Regions from separate parts of the Rhizobium sp. P28RR-XV genome, predicted to be linked through region 1. Evidence: riboswitches for the same ligand, from Rfam matches in the RefSeq annotation. Region 1 holds a riboswitch; each other region holds the start of a gene.

Region 1 (4,388 bases):
CTGCGATTTTAAGTTGGTGCAACTTTCAAATTTCAATCCTGAACATGCCACCCGCGCGAGCATGCGGATGACCGGCCGCAACCTGCGGAGATGACCCTAGTCTTCATCGGCCCTTTCGATCAGACCGTCATAAACTTCCATCAGCGCATTGGTGATCGCTTGGCCAAGCGCATTGCCGGCTGCGCGCACATCATCGTCCGTCCCGTCCCGTCCCGCTCTTGCCAGTTCAAAGCCCTCATCGCTGATGATCTGCTTTGCGAGCTCGATGGCCCAGAGCCCGAAATCGCCGCGATTGCCTATCTTGATCTCATGTTCCATTGCTTGTCCCATTCAAACATCGTGAGCGAGGCTCTATAGACCCGTCCGGAGAAAGACCAGCCTCGATTGCGCCGCCATGGCCCGCATCCGATTGGCGAAAACGCGCTGGAGCCGCCGATTCCGGCATTTTCAGCAGATTCGCAAGGCGTCTGCGGATGCCCCCAACCGTCCTCCCGCAGGCTATCCGACTTGTGCTTGGACTGGGAAAACACCCACGTAAAGCGCCTAAAATGGCTTCAATACGTCGGAAATTGTGGAAATACCGGCTTTCTCGGCCTTTCCGTGCAGAACTCCAGGTGACAACTGTCACCGGCAATGGAAATGATTCCGGCGTCATCAATGCGGGGGAAGCCTCATGACCACTACCAATGAAATCGCAGATCAAATTGCAGCGGAGCATAAGCTCACCAAAGTTCAGAGCAAGGCAATCGTAGAAGCCGTCTTTGGAGCCATCACCGGAGCCGCGACCTCCGGCGCCGAAACCTCGATTCCTGGCTTTGGCAAGTTCAAGGTCAAGGACACGCCGGAACGTGAAGCACGCAATCCGGGAACGGGCGCCACCATCAAGGTTGCCGCCTCGAAGAAGCTTGCCTTCACGCCAGCCAAGGCGCTGAAGGATGCACTCAACAAGTAATCGCGACCCTGGCCGTAAAGGCTGGATGGGTTAAATGGCTGGCTCTATCCGCTAGGGCCGGCCATTTGCGTTTTCATATCAAGGCGAACGCTGCTGCGCGACCGTGAGCTATCGCAGCGCGATCAGTTCAGGATGATTACATCGAAAAGCTGACTAACGAGCCTTGAGGTAGGTCCTCAGCGCCTCAGCCTCATCCGTCTGGATGGCGGAGACGCCTGCATCGATCAGGCGGCCCCAAATTGCCGCGGGGTCCTGCAGCGCGGCGGTATCCGTAAAGCCTGCGCAGGAAACGGAATCGAGTGTATTGACCCACAGGCGCACGCCCGCGTCAGCAAAAAGCGCCTTGCGAGCAGAAAGCTGGTCCAAGCTGTCGAAGTAGATTTCGCACAGCAGCGGGTTGAGCTGAAATAGAAGATCGAGCTGGCTCTCCGCATCCTGGGAACCGAGGCGTGTTTTCGCCATGAAGAGAACCATCTCCGGCAATACCTTGTGCTGGATCCAGGCAAGATCGTCCGGGGTCCTCAGATCGCCCCAGAAATCGACTTGCCGATCGACGCCCATGGCACGAGCACAGGCGATCACACCGGGGATCATGTCTCTGCGCTTGACATCGAGATGCAGGAAAACACGGCCGCGCGTGAGATCGAAGACATCCTTCAGGCTCGGCAGCTTTTCTCCGGTCATCCGGTTCGTCTCGCCGCCATTGCGGTCACGCAGGTGCAGGCTCGACAGTTGCTGCAGCGTCAGCCCCTCTGCCTCCTGGATGAGGCCGGCCGTCCGCTCAAGCGTATCGTCATGCAGGAGAAAGAACTCGCCGTCGCTGCTGCATCGCACGTCGATCTCGACGGCATCATAGCCGGCAGACATGGCTCGCTCGATTGCCAGCAAGCTGTTTTCCGGCGCGGCGCGCCAGATGCCGCGATGAACGACGATCGCGCAGTCGCGCGAGGGATCGGCGATATAATCGGCATAGTCCATGATACGTCCTCGTCTCGCGGGATGCGCGCGATTCGCCCGAAACCGGACATCTCCGCCGGGGTATCATGGGATTTTGACAGATCTGCAAAGCGCAATGCCGGCCGTTGCGAGCGGCGTTTAAGAACGGTGATCGTTATTGCTCAAGGCAGGTCTCCTGGCTCGCGGGTCGACGCATTCGTTTCGCCTTCCCAAGGCACATGGCCTCAGTGACTTCGTCAAACGAATGCTCGCCGCTCACAGTTGCGGGTGCAGCTCCGGCTTGGCAATCATCATGTTTGCCGACCGGATTCCCATCTTAGCCTCCAATTCTTGCGAATCAGGGGAACCTCGAACACTATATATAGTAGCCTGAGTTAAAATTACGTCAACCGCTTCGAAGTCCCCCAATCGATTTCCATGCTGATATGGATGCTCATTTCGCTTGATGCGTGCATGCAAGGGCTGGACAAGCACAGCGTTATTTTATTACGCTGCATATGTAATGTTATTACATAAAGGATTTTCCATGCTACGCACAGGTTCCGGTATCTTCCTTGCAGCCTCGTCGCTCGCCTGCACATTGCTGTTTCCGTTTCCCTCTTTTGCCGACAGCGAAAACGAGACGGAAAGCTGGCGGCTGTTCGTTGCCGATCACAGCCTGCCGATCGTCCGCGCGATTGACGCGACAAGCGGTAAGGAGATCGGTCGGTTCGATCTTGACGGCTATGCCGCGCTGTCGCTCAGCCAGTCCGGCCGAACAGTCTTTGCCGTGCAGGGCGAAAAGAATGTCGTCCACGCCATCGCGACCGGCATCTCGCTCTCCGATCACGGAGAACATCGCGACATCGAGCTTTCCGAACCGAAACTGCTTCCAGCTGCGATCAGGGGTGAAAAGCCGAGGCACGTGGTAACGCACGGCAATGATATCGCGATCTTCTACGATCGCGACGACAAGTTCGACCTCCTGTCCGAGAGCGGTCTTGCAGAAGGTAAACCTGACATCCGTGCATTCGAGACGATGGCCGCCCACCACGGCGTTGCCGTTCCGATGGGCAATCATCTTCTCGTATCGGCGCCGAACATGGAGGCACCGGTCAAGGAGGGTGAGCTGCCACCACGTCTCGGCTTGCGCGTCCTCAACCGAAAGGGCGAGCAGGTCGGCGATATCAAGCCTTGCACTGGCCTTCACGGGGAGGCAACCTCCCCCGGCTGGTTGCCTTCGGTTGCGAGGAAGGCGTCCTCATCGCGCGCCCTGGCGGTGTCAACGGCCCGAAGCTCGATACGCTCGCCTATGACGCGCCTCTCCCGAAAGGCAAGGTATCGACATTGCTCGGCGGCACCTCCATGCAATTTTTCCTCGGCAATTACGGTGAGCAAAATGTCGTGCTGATCGACCCAGACAACGCAGTCGAGCCCTACAAGCTGATCGAACTGCCGACACGACGCGTCGACTTCGTGCTCGATCCGGCAAAGCCGCAGCATGCCTATATCCTCACCGAGGATGGTAGTCTGCATCTTCTCGATGTGGTGAAAGGCGCAATCGTGAAATCCGAGGCGGTCACCGAACCCTACAGCAAGGACGGCCATTGGCGCGATCCCCGGCCGCGCCTAGCCATTGCCGGCGACCTTCTCGCCATTATGGATCCACGTCACGGCCTTATTCGCTTGGTGGACGGCCAGTCGCTCAAGGAAATCCGCAGCATTGCTGTCGAGGGGCAGCCCTTTGCGATCGTTGCGGCTGGCGGATCGGGAGCGGTTCACTAAAAGCGGAAACGCAAAACCCTCTTCGTTCCTAATGAGCAAAGGGAGTCGGTCTTGTTGACCGGCTCCCTTACGCTGGGCGTTGAGAGACCAGGTCATGCCGAAACCGCCTCGTCGCTTCAACTGACCTTGCTTTCGCGGATGCGATCGGCAAGATCGAGAAAATTCTGACGCATGCGGCGCAAGGTGAAATCGAGACCAAACAGGCGGCCTGTTTCGCTAAAATCCATCGATTGAGCAGCTTCGGAACGTTGAAGAGCGCTAAACGCGGCCTCGAAAGCTTCATCGCCAGCCGAAAGCACCGCTGAATCGATCTCGCCGCCGGCACGCAGCGCCCGGCCACATGCTTCCGCGAAGCGGGCCTGTGCCTCGAGCACTCGTCCCGCCTGCGGCCCGATCACTTCGACGATCGCCGGCGGGAAAGGCGTTTCCACGATGTGGCTGACATAGGTCATGTCGTTGCGGATTCGCCAAAGCGAGCGAGGGATGGCCTCGGAAATTCCCTCTTTTGTCAGCCAGAAGGCGCGTTCGCGCTGAGCGTCGGTCAGGAGCGATTCCGTCGCCATCAGGGACTGGCGCAGCGCGATATTGGCTTCCGAGGCGGATACCGGCTCGCCCTTTTCGACCGCGGATGCAAGAGTACGCAAGATCTGTGCCACGACGTCGAGAGCCGATCCGAAGCGATCGAGCACTATAGTCCGCGAGCGCGTCGGCAGGA
Region 2 (4,388 bases), on a different contig from region 1:
AAGGCGCGGATCAGCTCGCCGGCAAAGCCCTGGGGCACGCGGATGCCGACCGTGTCGAGCCCGGCGGTCGCCAGCGGATGGATACCGCTATCGGGTCTGAGCGGCAGAACCAGCGTCAGCGGGCCGGGCCAGAAGGCCTCCGCCAGCTTGCGCGAGACGAGATCGAAGACCGCGTAGCGTTCCGCCATGGCGAGATCGCTCATATGGCAGATCAGCGGGTTGAAGCGCGGCCGCCCCTTCGTCTCGTAGATCCGGGTAATGGCTGTGGGATTGGTGGCATCGGCGGCGAGACCGTAGACCGTCTCCGTCGGCAGACCGATCGGCAGCCCTTCGGCAAGCGTTACCGTCGCAACCTCTATCGCCGTTTGCGGATGTTCGAGAATATCTATGTGTCGTGCCATGGCCTGCCTACTTGCAGTTCAGGCCGTTCTTATGCTCTTCGAGTTTTCGGATCAATCGTCAAAGCTGGCGAATGATGTCGCGAAGCTGCTCGTTGCGCGCGCCGAGCAGGAGAACATTGCGGATGGCGATCTGCGGATCGTGAGTGTGGAACAGCACGCCGTTGCCGCGAATGTCGCGATTGATCGTCAGCTTCTTATCTTCCGCTTGCCTGTCCGGATGGATGGCAACGGCGAAATACATCCGCGAATATTTCAGGCTGATGTCTTCGAAGAAGTTTTCTTCCTGGCCGATTCGGGCAAAGAAGTTGGCGATATAGAAGGCCCAGTTCACTTCCTCATATCGTGCGAACTGGGTCCGCGCGGCGGTAACGTGACAATAGCCGAGATGCGGCGTGTCCTTCAGCGTGTGATGAAAAATGAGTTTCGGAAAGCGGATGGACTTGTGGAAATTGTTGAGCCGGTCATGGGTCTTTTCACCGGCGTCCCGCAGCTTCAGCGCCGTGCGCTCGGCCACCTGCTCATGGCTGAGGTATTCCCGCTCTTCCGCCAGCCAATGCGGCCTGTTGCGGTTGATGCGGCCGGTACGCAGGAATTCGCTGTACCCCGTCGTCGATACCGCTGGCGCCGGTTCGGGCTCGGCGGGCTTCCCAGCGTCGAAATATCTGAGTTTGGCCATGCCGGATCTCGCTATAAAACTCTCTGGGCGTCATGATGGATCATGGAGCTTGAGCCGAGCTTAATCGCGCCGGAGCGACGGCTCTCGATGGCGGCTCTGCCGTCGCTCTCCGCCGCCCAATCATTCCCCTGATTATCAGCCGTTCGCGGATCTGTCGCAATCAAGATAAAGCGCCATTGGCGGAATGCGCATGCGATGCGCGGGCCATCTCCCATGCAAGCGCCTAAGAGATTGAATTGTCTCTCCATATTGTAACGACAGGCAACCGTCCCATCGTCCGGTTCCGTCTGTCGTCAATTTCGAAGCCGATGTCGCATTGCAGCACAGCGGCCGATCGGGCCGAGGGATATGATGAAATCAATCTCAAGGTGCCGTCTGCTAGGGAGACGGAGAATTGGGAAGCCGGTCAAAATCCGGCGCTGCCCCCGCAACGGTAGTGGAGTAAGGCATGGCGAATAAAGCCACTGGGTCGATCGACCTGGGAAGGTGCCATGGGGCCCTGGAAACAGGGCCGCTCCAGAGCCCGGAAACCAGCCTTGGGCACATATGGTTTACTGACCGCGGCGGGCGGTCGGGGCATTGCTTTGGGCTGTCTTCAACCAGCCACGCATGTCCTGCGCCCGTTTCCTGGTACTGCGAAGGATAGGCAAATGGATATTGGCAGCAAAGTTCTGCGGCAATTGAAGAACCACCGGACAGGTTTGAGCCTGGAGCAACCGTTCTATACCGATCCGGACTACTTCAAGCTCGATATGGAGACGATCTACTATCGCGACTGGCTGTTTATCGGCCATGATTGCGAAGTGCCGCGCGCGGGCAATTATTTCACCGTCCAGATCGGCGACTATCCAGTCGTGATCGTCCGCGGCCGCGATCAGGTCATCCGCGCCTTTCACAATAGCTGTCGCCATCGTGGCTCGCGCGTCTGCACGACCGAGCGCGGCTCCTCGGCAAAGCTTGTCTGCCCCTATCATCAGTGGACCTACGAGCTCGACGGCTCTCTGCTCTTTGCCCGCCAGATGGCCGAGGATTTCGACAAGAGCCAGCATTCGCTGAAGCCGGTTCATTGCGAAAGCGTCGGCGGCTACATCTTCATTTGCCTCGCGCAGAACGCGCCGGATTTCAAGCCGGTTCGCGCCGCGATCGAACCTTACATGGCACCGCATCGCATCAGCGAAGCCAAGGTTGCCTTCCAGAGCACCATCATTGAGAAGGGGAACTGGAAGCTCGTCTGGGAAAACAACCGCGAATGCTACCATTGCGCGGCCAATCATCCCGAACTTTGCCGCACTTTCCCGGAAGCGCCGACCGTGACCGGCGTGCAGGGCGCGATGAACGACCCCGTCATCACCGAACACTGGCAGCGCTGCGAAGCGGCCGGCCTGCCGAGCGAGTTCAAGATCTCGCCGGATGGACAGTTCCGCGCCGCGCGCATGCCGCTGATCGAGGGGGCCGAGAGCTACACCATGTCCGGCCAGAACGCCGTCAGGCGGCCGCTTTCGCCGGATGTGACGATCAACGGCATCGGCACGATGCTGCTGTTCCATTACCCGACGACGTGGAACCACATCCTCGGCGACCATGCGATTTCCTTCCGCGTCCTGCCGATCAGCGCCGACGAAACCGCCGTCACCACGAAGTGGCTCGTCCACAAGGATGCCGTCGAGGGCGTCGACTACAATCTCGAGGAGCTGACGCACGTCTGGACCGAAACCAACGATCAGGACCGCCGCATCGTCGAGGAGAATGCCTTTGGTATCCGCTCGCCGGCCTATGAGCCCGGCCCCTATTCGGAAATCCATGAAGGCGGCGTCATGCAGTTCGTCGAATGGTACACGACGTTCATGATCAACCGGCTGCAAGGCGACCAGGCCAAGCTGTCGGCGGTTGCCTGAGCATGAATATGACCGTCTCCCTTCCGCACCGCCACCTCGACCAGATGCAGCCCTGGAGCGACAGGCAGCATCTGCTCGAATGCCTCTCGGCAACGCCCGAAGCGCCCGACGTGATGACCTTCACGTTCCGGTCCGACAAGGACAACTGGTTCCGCTATCTGCCGGGCCAGTTCGTGACGCTGGAGCTGCCGACGGCTCCGGAGCCGGTCATGCGCACCTATACGCTGTCGTCGACGCCATCGCGGCCCTTCTCGGTCGCCGTGACGGTGAAGGCACAGAAGGACAGCATCGGCACCCGCTGGATGTTCGAGAACCTGAAGCCGGGCATGCGCATCAAGGCGTTCGGTCCGCTCGGCGATTTCAGCCATATCCGTCATCCCGGCGAAAAATATCTGTTCGTCTCCGCCGGCTCCGGCATCACGCCGATGATGTCGATGACGCGCTACATGGCTGATACCGCACCGCTGTCGGATATTACCTTCGTCAATTGCTCGCGCGGCCCGGCCGACATCATCTTCCGGTCCGAGCTCGAATATCTCGCCCGTTTCATGCCGAACCTCAATCTCGGCTTGATCGTCGAGGGCTGTGGCCGCACCGATCTCTGGTCCGGATTGAAGGGCCGCATCGACAAGGCGAAGATCGGCCTGCTGGCGCCCGATTTCATGGATCGGACCATCTTCTGCTGCGGCCCGGAAGTCTTCATGGATGCCGTGCGCTCCATGCTGGAGGCGCATGGCTTCGACATGTCGCGCTACCATCAGGAGAGCTTCCAGCCGGCGAATGCGGCAACGCCGCTTGCGGAGGTTTCCGACGATGCATCGGGTGAGGCCGCAACGACGATCCGCTTCACCATGGCCGGCAAGGATGTCGTTTGCGCGGCGGGGCAGACCGTGCTTCAGGCCGCGCGAGGCGCCGGCGTTCGCATCGGCGCGGCCTGTGAGTCGGGGCTCTGCGGCACATGCCGGGTGATGAAGCTTTCGGGCGAAGTCGAGATGAGCCACAATGGCGGCATCCTCGATGACGAGATCGAAGAGGGCTATATCCTCGCCTGCTGCTCCCGTCCGAAGACGGATGTCCAGGTCGAGGCCTAAAGCATGTCGCGCAAAATTGCGCAGCGGTTTTGCGGTAACGACATGCGCAAAATCAAAGACCCAAAGCGCGAAAGGCGAATCTGAAAGATTACGGCGCGCTTTAAAAATCCTGGTAGTTCAGCTCGTTGATCTCGACCGGCTTCGATTGCGGCGTTGACGCCGTGACGACTGGGTCGACGTCGACCATGAGCGAAACCAGCGTTTGTCGCGGCCCGTTGCATGTCGGCGCCTGTGCGATCATCAGATCGGGCGCGGGCAGCGGCTTGGCCGGCAGGAGATCGCCCTGCGGCCAGACCTTCGCGAGCTGAACTTGCGTCATCGGCAC
Region 3 (4,388 bases), on a different contig from region 1:
GCCGCGCGAAATCGAGGCGATATCGCTACCGCCGAGCCGGATGACCCCGCTCTTGACCTTCCTCAACCGGCAGATCAGCCGCAGGAGACTGGATTTGCCCGAGCCGTTCGGCCCGAGAAGGCCGAGAACCTTGCCCTTTTCCACCGCCAGGCTGATGCCGTTGACGATCAAGGTATTGCCGGCCGCGAAGGTCACCGTGTCCACAGCGATGCTCATGCCGTCCTCCGGGCGCGATAGAGAATGATGGCGAAGGCGGGAGCCCCGAACAGGGCGGTGACCACGCCGATCGGCAGGATCTGCTGGGGAATGATGACCCTGGAGATGATATCGGCGCCGACCATGAAAATGGCGCCGGCAAGGGCTGCCGCCGGCAGCAGCCGGTCATGGCTTGGCCCTACGACGAAACGGGCGGCATGCGGGATGACGAGCCCGACGAAGCCGATCGAGCCGACGATGCTGACGACGGCGGCCGTCATGAAGGCCGTAACGCCAAGCAGGACGATCTGCGCGCGTCGCACCGCGATCCCCAAAGAGGCGGCCGCATCCGTGCCGAAGATGAAGGCATCGAGCACGCGGACATGCGCCATGCAGACGGCAAAGCCGAGAATGGCGACCGGCCCCGAAAGATAGACGTCCGGCCAGCGCACGCCGCTCAGCGAACCGAGCAGCCAGAACATCACGCCCCTCGCCTGCTCGGCATTGGCCGACGTGGTGACGATATAGGAGGTCAGCGCGTTGAAAAGCTGCGAGCCGGCAACACCGCACAGGATGATCCGCTCGCTCGTGCCGCCGACACCCGTCGCGAGCAGGCCGACGAACAGGAAAGCAACGATCGCACCCAGGAACGCTCCGCCGGAAAGCCCGAGAACGCCGTAGCCGAGCCCGAGGATCATGATACAGACCGCACCGGTCGAGGCACCCGCCGAAATGCCGAGCACATAGGGTTCGGCAAGCGGATTGCGCAACAGGGCCTGCAGGATCACGCCGCTCAATGCCAGGGAGGCGCCAGCGCTGGCGGCGACGAGCGCCCGGCTCAGGCGATAGTCCCAGACGATGCCCTGGTGAATCCGGCTCAGTTCGAAGCTCGTTCCGAACAGCCGGTTCGATACCGCCTTTGCGGTTGTCGACAACGGGATGGAAATCTCGCCGATCGACACCGCAAGGCTGATCATGAAGGCCAGAATCACGATGGCAGCCAGGGCAAGCGCCGGCAGCATCCACCATGGCCGTCGTTCTGCAGCAAGACGCATCTTCACCGCGCCAGGCCGAAGGACTTAATGCCCTTGGCCAGGATTTCGATGCCGTCGATGGTCCGAACGGTCGGGTTCATCGACTGGGCATCCATCAGAACGAAATGCTTGTTCTTGACGGCATCGAGCTGGCTGGTGACCGGATCCTTCTCGAGGAAATCGACCTTGACCTTCGGATCGTCGGCGGCATAGCGGCGGCGATCCATGGTGGCGATGACGATCACGGCCGGATTGGCCTGCATAATCGTCTCCCATCCGACCAGCGGCCATTCTTCCTCGGTCGTCACGACATTCCTGGCGCCGAGCGTCTTCAGGATATAGGCCGGCGCGCTGTTCTTGCCCGCGATGAAGGCGTCGCCATTGACTTCCTTGCTGGAGAACCAGAACACGATGGGAAGATCCTTGGTCCCTGCGCCTGAAATCGAGGCGACCGCATCCACTTCGCGCTTCTTCAGGTCTGCGATCAAGGCATCGCCGCGATCCTTAACGTCGAAGATGTCCGCGAGTTCATCGATCTCCTGATAGATCAGGTCCATCGTGAACAGTTCCTTGCGCACGCCGTCGCCGCCATCGGCATTGACCTTGGCGACGCAATCGGTCGGCGCGATATAGGTATTGATGCTCAGTTCGGAAAACTGCTCGCGCTTGCCGACGGAGCCCTGCGGACCGAAATGCCACTCGAATTCGGCCATGACCAGATCCGGCTCCTTGCCGACGACCGACTCAAAGCTCGGATCATTATCGGCAAGCCGCGGGATCTTGCCGTTGGCTTCGGCATATTGCGGCAGAACAGGGCCGACCCAGACGGCCGTTCCGGCGATCTTGTCGGCAAGGCCGAGCGAGAAGAGGATCTCGGTCATGCCCTGCCCGATCGAGACGATCCTGGCCGGGGCCTTCTGGAAGGTGACCTTCTGGCCACAATTATCGATGGTGAGGGGATATTGTGTCGCGGCAAAACCGGAAGCGGCAAACCCGCTCAGGCCGAGTGCAAATGTAATGGTCGTCAAAAAATGGCGCATGAACGATCTCGATAGGAGGGAAACTGGGCGGTATCAGCGCGATCGCGCTCAAAAAGACCGCCGCCGGTTGCGAGGATCCCAATCAAGACCGATAGATGTCTGAAAGTGTCGAAGGCTCAGGTCAATCATTCTCTCTGTCCCTTCCGGGCATCCCCGCCCGGCTGATTGGATCGTGATCGACGGCAGGTCTCCTGGCTCGCGGATATCTGACGATCATCTGCCTTCCCGCAAGCATGCTTGCAGTGGCATGGCTCAATGCCCTCGGAGGGAACCAGCAGGTTGGTCACTCCGGGATGATCGGCAATCCGCTTACAGTTGCGGGGGCAGCCACGGTCTAGGTCCCTTTTGGGTCGTCCTCACCGTGTTCCCTATTAATCCCCTCGGAGTCTTCCTTGGGGAACCGTCGCGTCCAGTTATGCTGGATGGCCCCTTCCCGTCAAGGACGCATGGATGCGATAAAGTAAGTGAGCGCAATCCCACAGCCCGCATCCATATAGCTGGCTAAGCGGCCTCGGCCAATTCCACGCGATTTCGCCCGCCGGCCTTGGCGCGATAAAGCGCCTTGTCTGCAGCCTCCAGCACATGCTTGAAGTCGGCCGTCGGCTCGTGGGAGCAGGCAATACCGATGCTGACCGTGACGCGGATGCTCTCCTGCTCGAACATCAGGATTGTCGCCTCGATATCCTTGCGGATTTTCTCCGCAACGGCGGTGGCGGCCTTAACATCGGTGTTCGGCAGCAGAACGACGATCTCTTCGCCGCCATAGCGCGCAGCAATGTCGGTCCTTCGGACAGTCTGCCGGATCACGTCCGCGACCCGCGCCAGGACCGTATCGCCGAAGGAATGACCCCAGCTGTCGTTGATCTTCTTGAAGTGATCGATATCGAGCATGATGATCGAAAACGGGACGCGCCTGATGCCGGCCTCCTTGCTGCAACGGTCGCCTTCCCGCTGCAGGACACGGCGATTGGGCAGCTTCGTCAGCGGATCGAGGCTTGCCTCGCTCTCGAGCGCGCGCTGGATGCCGATGCGATATTGCTCCCGCTCCAGCAGGTCCGAGAGAAGAAAGACACCGACTATATTGACGATCGTGACCGGAAGCGTTGCCGAGAGGAGAAGCTCGCGCGCGACCGCCCACGGCAGAAAGACGAGAACCACGAGCGATGTGCAGGTCGCCAGACCGAACAGCGCCGATCGCCTCCACCCCGTGCCGATCCACTGCCGCGGCAGGAGGCTGAGGACATAGCCCGCAAGCGCGACGATCAGGATCCCGGCAACGCCGCCGACGGCACCCATGCCGCCGACCAAGAAACGGAACAGGCCCATCATAACAGCCGCGACAATGGTCCCCAGGGGGCCGCCATAGACCGGCGTCAGGACGAGCAGGATCGAGCGGCCGTCCTGGATGACGCCCGGCATCCACTGGATCGGATCAGCCATCGACAGGATGCCGACCACGCCGAACAGCAATCCGACCGCAACCGATTTCAAAACGCCGCGATCGACGATCCGGATGACCCAGGAATAGGCGTAGACGATGATGGCCACCTGCCCCAGGACGCGTACCAGCGAAGGCAAATGCATTTCAATTCCCATGGCTATCCCCAATCTGCCCGAGGAGCCCCATCAATGGTACGCACCGGCCATAGTCTAAGTCAGCGCAGGATACCACGCGATCTCTATAAAATGGTTTACCGAGTCTCTCGCTCCCTGAGCGCGACGGGACGTCGCTGGAGGCGGGACAGGGGATCGAGTGCGGACCGGGGATGATGATCATTATCGTAATTGAACTTCGAAATTGATGCGTAGCGATGCCGTGGTGTCGGATACCGCAATCCGAGGAATTGCGCACTCAGGATCTTCGGGAGGTTATAAAATATCGAGGGAGCCTGTGGATCGCTCCTGCACGGAGCATGAATAATGGGCGCTATCTGGCGCGCCGTGCGGAGTGGTCAAGTGCGGTCGGGCAATTTCCCGCTTTGCGCCGTGACGATCGATGCAAAGACAGTGGTTTCAGGCTCGACCTTCCGCACACGACCCTTGAGCAGTTCAGCTCTTCCTGGGCTTGCTCGAATGCCGATCACCCGTCATGCCAATGGTCTTTTCGGGAAGGGCCAGG
Region 4 (4,388 bases), on a different contig from region 1:
CGACATTGGAGAATGGCGTCAGGCCGGGATCGGGTTTCGAGTCTCCCGGCAGCACTGCGATCAATGCGCCCTGGCGCGCCGCACAGGCATGCAGCGCCTCCAGCGCATAGTGAAAGTAGCTCGCACCTCCCAGCGCCCGCACGATGACGAGCTTCGCATGCCGAACCGTCCTCTCGATATAGGTATCGACGGACATCGGGTGCTTGAGGCTCATCAGGCTCGCAAGCCGAAGGGAGCGGCCGCCCTCGCCGTGCGCTGCGGCAATCGCCGCAAGCTCGGTGTCGGCGGCCGACAGAAAGAGAATGTCAGCCGGCGATTGGCCGAGGTCGATCGCCTCTTCGCCGTCGCTGATCGTTCCCTTCTGAGCTAGGAGGAGATGCATGGACTTGCCTTAGACCAACGCTTCGATCGCCTTGCGTACGATCGTCTCGTCCATCTCGTGCAGGCCGATCACCACAAGTCTGGTCGCACGCGCTTCACCCGGTGTCCATGCACGGTCGAAATAAGTGTCGATGCGGCTGCCGACAGCCTGCACCTGCAGGCGCATGGGCTTGCCCGGAACGTCGCCGAAGCCCTTGAGGCGCAGCACGTCATGTTCCGCGATCACGCCCTTCAGCGCATCGATGAAGGCGGCCGGATCGGCAATCGGGCCGAGCTCGACGACGAAGCTGTCGAACTCGTCATGATCGTGCGGCGTGCCGTCCTCATGCTCCAGCTCGTGATGCGATTTGCGGTTGACGATATCGTCTTCGGTGCCGATGCCGAGGCCGAGCAGGATGGCGGCCGGCACATCGCCGTTCTTGGCTTCGATGATCGTCGGCTTGCGGGCGGTGCGCGAAGCAACCTCGGCGCGCACCCGGCCAAGACCAGCGACATCGATGAGATCGGTCTTGTTCAGCACGATCAGATCGGCGCAGGTCAACTGATCCTCGAACAGTTCCTCGATCGGGCTCTCGTGGTCGAGCGAGTCGTCCTCGACGCGGGCGGCTTCGACAGCATCGTGATCGTCGGCAAAGCGGCCAGCGGCAACGGCGGCGCTATCGACCACCGTGATGACGCCGTCGACGGTGACGTGGGTGCGGATATCGGGCCAGTTGAAGGCGGCGACCAGCGGCTGCGGCAGGGCAAGGCCCGACGTCTCGATAACGATGTGATCCGGGCGCGCATCGCGCTCCAAGAGCTTCGTCATCGTGGGGATGAAGTCGTCGGCGACGGTGCAGCAGATGCAGCCGTTGGTCAGCTCGATGATATCGTCTTCGGTGCAGTTCTCCGCGCCGCAGCCCTTGAGCACGTCGCCATCGACGCCGAGATCGCCGAATTCGTTGATGATCAGCGCGATCTTCTTGCCGCCGGCATTCTGCAGGAGGTTGCGGATCATCGTCGTCTTGCCGGCCCCGAGAAAGCCGGTGATGACGGTGGCGGGAATCTTTTCCTGGTTCATATGGATCAGCCCTTCATTTTCAGCGGCAAGCCCGCTGCGATAAAATAAACTTCGGCACTTGCCGCCGCGACCATCTGGTGCAGGCGGCCGGCATGATCGCGAAATTCGCGAGCCATGCGATTTTCAGGCACGATTCCAAGGCCGACCTCGTTGGATACGAGAACGAGCCGCGATCGCGCCTTCGGCAGGAATTCCGTAAGAGCGGTGAACTCCGCCGTCATATCACGCTCCGCCATCATCAGATTGGTCACCCAAAGCGTCAGGCAGTCGACAAGCACCGCGCGCCCTTCGGCGTCGATTGCGGCGAGCCGCGCAACGAGATCGATCGGCTCCTCATGCGTCTGCCATAGATCGCCGCGGTCGGCACGATGCTGGGCGATGCGCTCGCGCATCTCATTATCCCACGCCTGCCCCGTCGCCACATAGTGACGCTCAAGACCGGTATCCAAAACCAGAGATTCGGCGAATCGGGATTTACCGGAACGCGCGCCCCCAAGGACGAAGACAGCTCGGGAGGCCGAAGAGGACATGCGTTATTCCTGCTCCCGCAAAACAGCGAGGCTCGACATCATGAAGCCGATACCGGAAAGCAGGCGTCTACACGCCGAAAACTCGTCTTGTGCCATGACAACCTCCGTGCTGGCAGCGGAACTGGCGTTCCTGGAATGGGCTCTGCGCCCGGCACGCATGGCAGGTCTCCTGGCTCGCGGATAAGGCGCCGCGACGGGGGCGGACCGAAATCGGTCGCCCCCGATCGTGCGCCAGCGGGTCTTCCTCGCCTTCCCGGCAATGCATCATGAAAAGGCGGACGATTCGTAGAATTGGAGGCGTCCAGCCCCGGTTGATCATGATGCCACACCAGTGGCTTTTCCGGCTTTACGCTGCCCCGCCTCGTTCGCCCCATGCGAACCATCGACGGAATATACCCCAAACCGAACGAAAGACCCTGACCGCTCTACAGTCGCGGGGTCGGCTGTGATGAGAACGCCCGGATTGGGTCCGTCCCTTCACATTCCCTTTTCATCCCATGCGACAGATCGCCGCTCGGGAACCATACGTTATGCCGGCAATGATTAGGCTTTCACCGAGTTCAAGTCAATGAAGGGCATGGATGCGACGCCCAGCGTCCCGATTGCGAAATCGACCCGATATTCCCGCAAAATCAGCGGCTTTTTTGCCGCATTTCTTTGATGTTAGAAGTCTATAGAGGGTAAGCTCTCATATTCGAATAAAACATATCGTTCGTTTCCCATGTTGCAGAAATTCCAACCACGCCGCCTCGGCGTCTTCTCGGCCCTATTCGATCTCGGTCGGTTCAGGGCATTGCTGCGCCGTGGCGAATCGGGACTTGTTTTCGCCGGCGCGCTGGTGGGAATAGTCTCCGGCTGCGCCGTGACGGCGATGAGCTTCGTCTCGCGCAAGCTTCACAGCCTCATCTACGGCATCACCGACTATGAGCGCCTGAGTTCGGCGGCGGTGGCGATTCCCGACAAATCGGTGCTGTTCATCGCGCCGATCGCCGGCGGCATCATCCTCGGTATCCTGCTCTATATATTGTCGCGCACACGCAAGAAGCCGATGGTCGACCCGATCGAAGCCAATGCGCTGCACGGCGGCCGGATGTCGCTCACCGATAGTATCCTCGTCGCCGTACAGAACCTGATCTCGAATGGATTCGGTGCCTCCGTCGGGCTCGAGGCCGGTTACACCCAGCTTGCGGCCGGCATCGCCTCCAAATTCGGCTACAAGATGCAGATGCGCCGCGCGGACCTGCGCATGCTCGTCGGCTGCGGCGCCGCCGGCGCCATTGCCGCCGCCTTCAATGCGCCGCTCACCGGCGCCTTTTACGCCTTCGAGCTGATCATCGGCACCTACTCCATCCTGACGCTGACGCCTGTCGTCGTCTCGGCATTGATATCGACGATGATCGCGAGGCTGCTCGCCGGCGATGACTTCGCCATCGATATCGGCCATATCGGCTCGATCGCCCCCGCCGACTATCTGCCGGCAGTTTTGCTCGGCGCCTTCTGCGCCGGTGTCGGCATCCTGATCATGCAGGGCGTCGCCTGGACCGAGGAGCTCGCGCGCAAGAGTTCCATCGCGCCGTCCTTCCGCCCAGCGCTCGGAGGCCTTGTCGTCGGCACACTGGCACTGATCTCCCCGCAGGTTTTGTCGGCGGGGCACGGCGCCCTGCATCTCAACCTGTCGACGGATGTGACTATCGGGGCGTTGGTCGGGCTGTTCCTCCTCAAATCGCTGGCCTCCGCAGTCTCGATCGGCTCCGGCTTCAGAGGCGGTCTTTTCTTCGCATCTCTGTTCATGGGTGCTCTTCTCGGCAAAATCTTCGCCTATTGCGCCCCCTATTTCGATCACAACACGCTGACGCCGGCCGTCTACGCCGTGGTCGGCATGAGTTCGCTGGCCGTCGCGATCATCGGCGGCCCGCTGACGATGACGTTCCTGGCGCTGGAGATTACCGGCGACTTCCCGATCACCGCCCTGGTGCTGGCCGCCGTCATCACATCGTCGCTCGTGGTCCGCACCACCTTCGGCTACTCCTTCGCCACATGGCGCTTCCACCTGCGCGGCGAGAGCATCCGCAGCGCCCACGACGTCGGCTGGATCCGCAATCTCACGGTCGCCCGCATGATGCGCCCCGACGTGCATACGGGAAGCATCGACATGAGCATCGAGGAGTTCCGCAAGAACTTTCCGATCGGCTCGGCCCAGCGCGTCATCCTGATCGACAAGAACAATAAATATTCGGGAATGGTCTTCGTGCCCGACGTCTATGCGAGCCCGGTCGAGAAGGACGACGAGGAACACGGGCTTTCCGATTTCATCCAGCTGCGCAACGAATTCCTGCAGCCGCAGATGAACGCCAAGCAAGCGGCCGCCATGTTCGACCAGACCAAGAGTGAAGCGCTCGTCGTCGTCAACGATCTGA

What was found. Region 1 has a riboswitch for cobalamin ahead of HGP12_RS19005 (glycerophosphodiester phosphodiesterase family protein). Riboswitches for the same ligand answer to the same signal wherever they lie in the genome.
Region 2: linked by a shared signal. The riboswitch ahead of HGP12_RS20805 (SRPBCC family protein) and the one ahead of HGP12_RS19005 (glycerophosphodiester phosphodiesterase family protein) in region 1 are both predicted to bind cobalamin.
Region 3: linked by a shared signal. The riboswitch ahead of HGP12_RS09195 (ABC transporter substrate-binding protein) and the one ahead of HGP12_RS19005 (glycerophosphodiester phosphodiesterase family protein) in region 1 are both predicted to bind cobalamin.
Region 4: linked by a shared signal. The riboswitch ahead of cobU (bifunctional adenosylcobinamide kinase/adenosylcobinamide-phosphate guanylyltransferase) and the one ahead of HGP12_RS19005 (glycerophosphodiester phosphodiesterase family protein) in region 1 are both predicted to bind cobalamin.

Annotation. Positions count from the first base shown of each region.
Region 1 is NZ_JABAIG010000008.1:302,694-307,081, forward strand. Features, by position in the region: gene HGP12_RS18995 (hypothetical protein) at 97-318, opposite strand; gene HGP12_RS19000 (HU family DNA-binding protein) at 674-952, shown strand; gene HGP12_RS19005 (glycerophosphodiester phosphodiesterase family protein) at 1,106-1,930, opposite strand; cobalamin riboswitch at 2,057-2,275, opposite strand; partial or broken gene HGP12_RS19010 (hypothetical protein) at 2,436-3,673, shown strand; gene HGP12_RS19015 (FUSC family protein) at 3,790-4,388, opposite strand, start outside.
Region 2 is NZ_JABAIG010000009.1:307,934-312,321, forward strand. Features, by position in the region: gene HGP12_RS20795 (L-threonylcarbamoyladenylate synthase) at 1-401, opposite strand, end outside; gene HGP12_RS20800 (DUF6656 family protein) at 460-1,077, opposite strand; cobalamin riboswitch at 1,427-1,631, shown strand; gene HGP12_RS20805 (SRPBCC family protein) at 1,728-2,972, shown strand; gene HGP12_RS20810 (hybrid-cluster NAD(P)-dependent oxidoreductase) at 2,975-4,063, shown strand; gene HGP12_RS20815 (glycoside hydrolase family 25 protein) at 4,164-4,388, opposite strand, start outside.
Region 3 is NZ_JABAIG010000003.1:495,260-499,647, reverse strand. Features, by position in the region: gene HGP12_RS09205 (ABC transporter ATP-binding protein) at 1-216, opposite strand, end outside; gene HGP12_RS09200 (FecCD family ABC transporter permease) at 213-1,250, opposite strand; gene HGP12_RS09195 (ABC transporter substrate-binding protein) at 1,253-2,269, opposite strand; cobalamin riboswitch at 2,433-2,689, opposite strand; gene HGP12_RS09190 (GGDEF domain-containing protein) at 2,771-3,865, opposite strand; gene HGP12_RS09185 (patatin-like phospholipase family protein) at 4,357-4,388, opposite strand, start outside.
Region 4 is NZ_JABAIG010000001.1:170,557-174,944, reverse strand. Features, by position in the region: gene cobN (cobaltochelatase subunit CobN) at 1-382, opposite strand, end outside; gene cobW (cobalamin biosynthesis protein CobW) at 392-1,441, opposite strand; gene cobU (bifunctional adenosylcobinamide kinase/adenosylcobinamide-phosphate guanylyltransferase) at 1,447-1,971, opposite strand; cobalamin riboswitch at 2,113-2,512, opposite strand; gene HGP12_RS00835 (chloride channel protein) at 2,693-4,388, shown strand, end outside.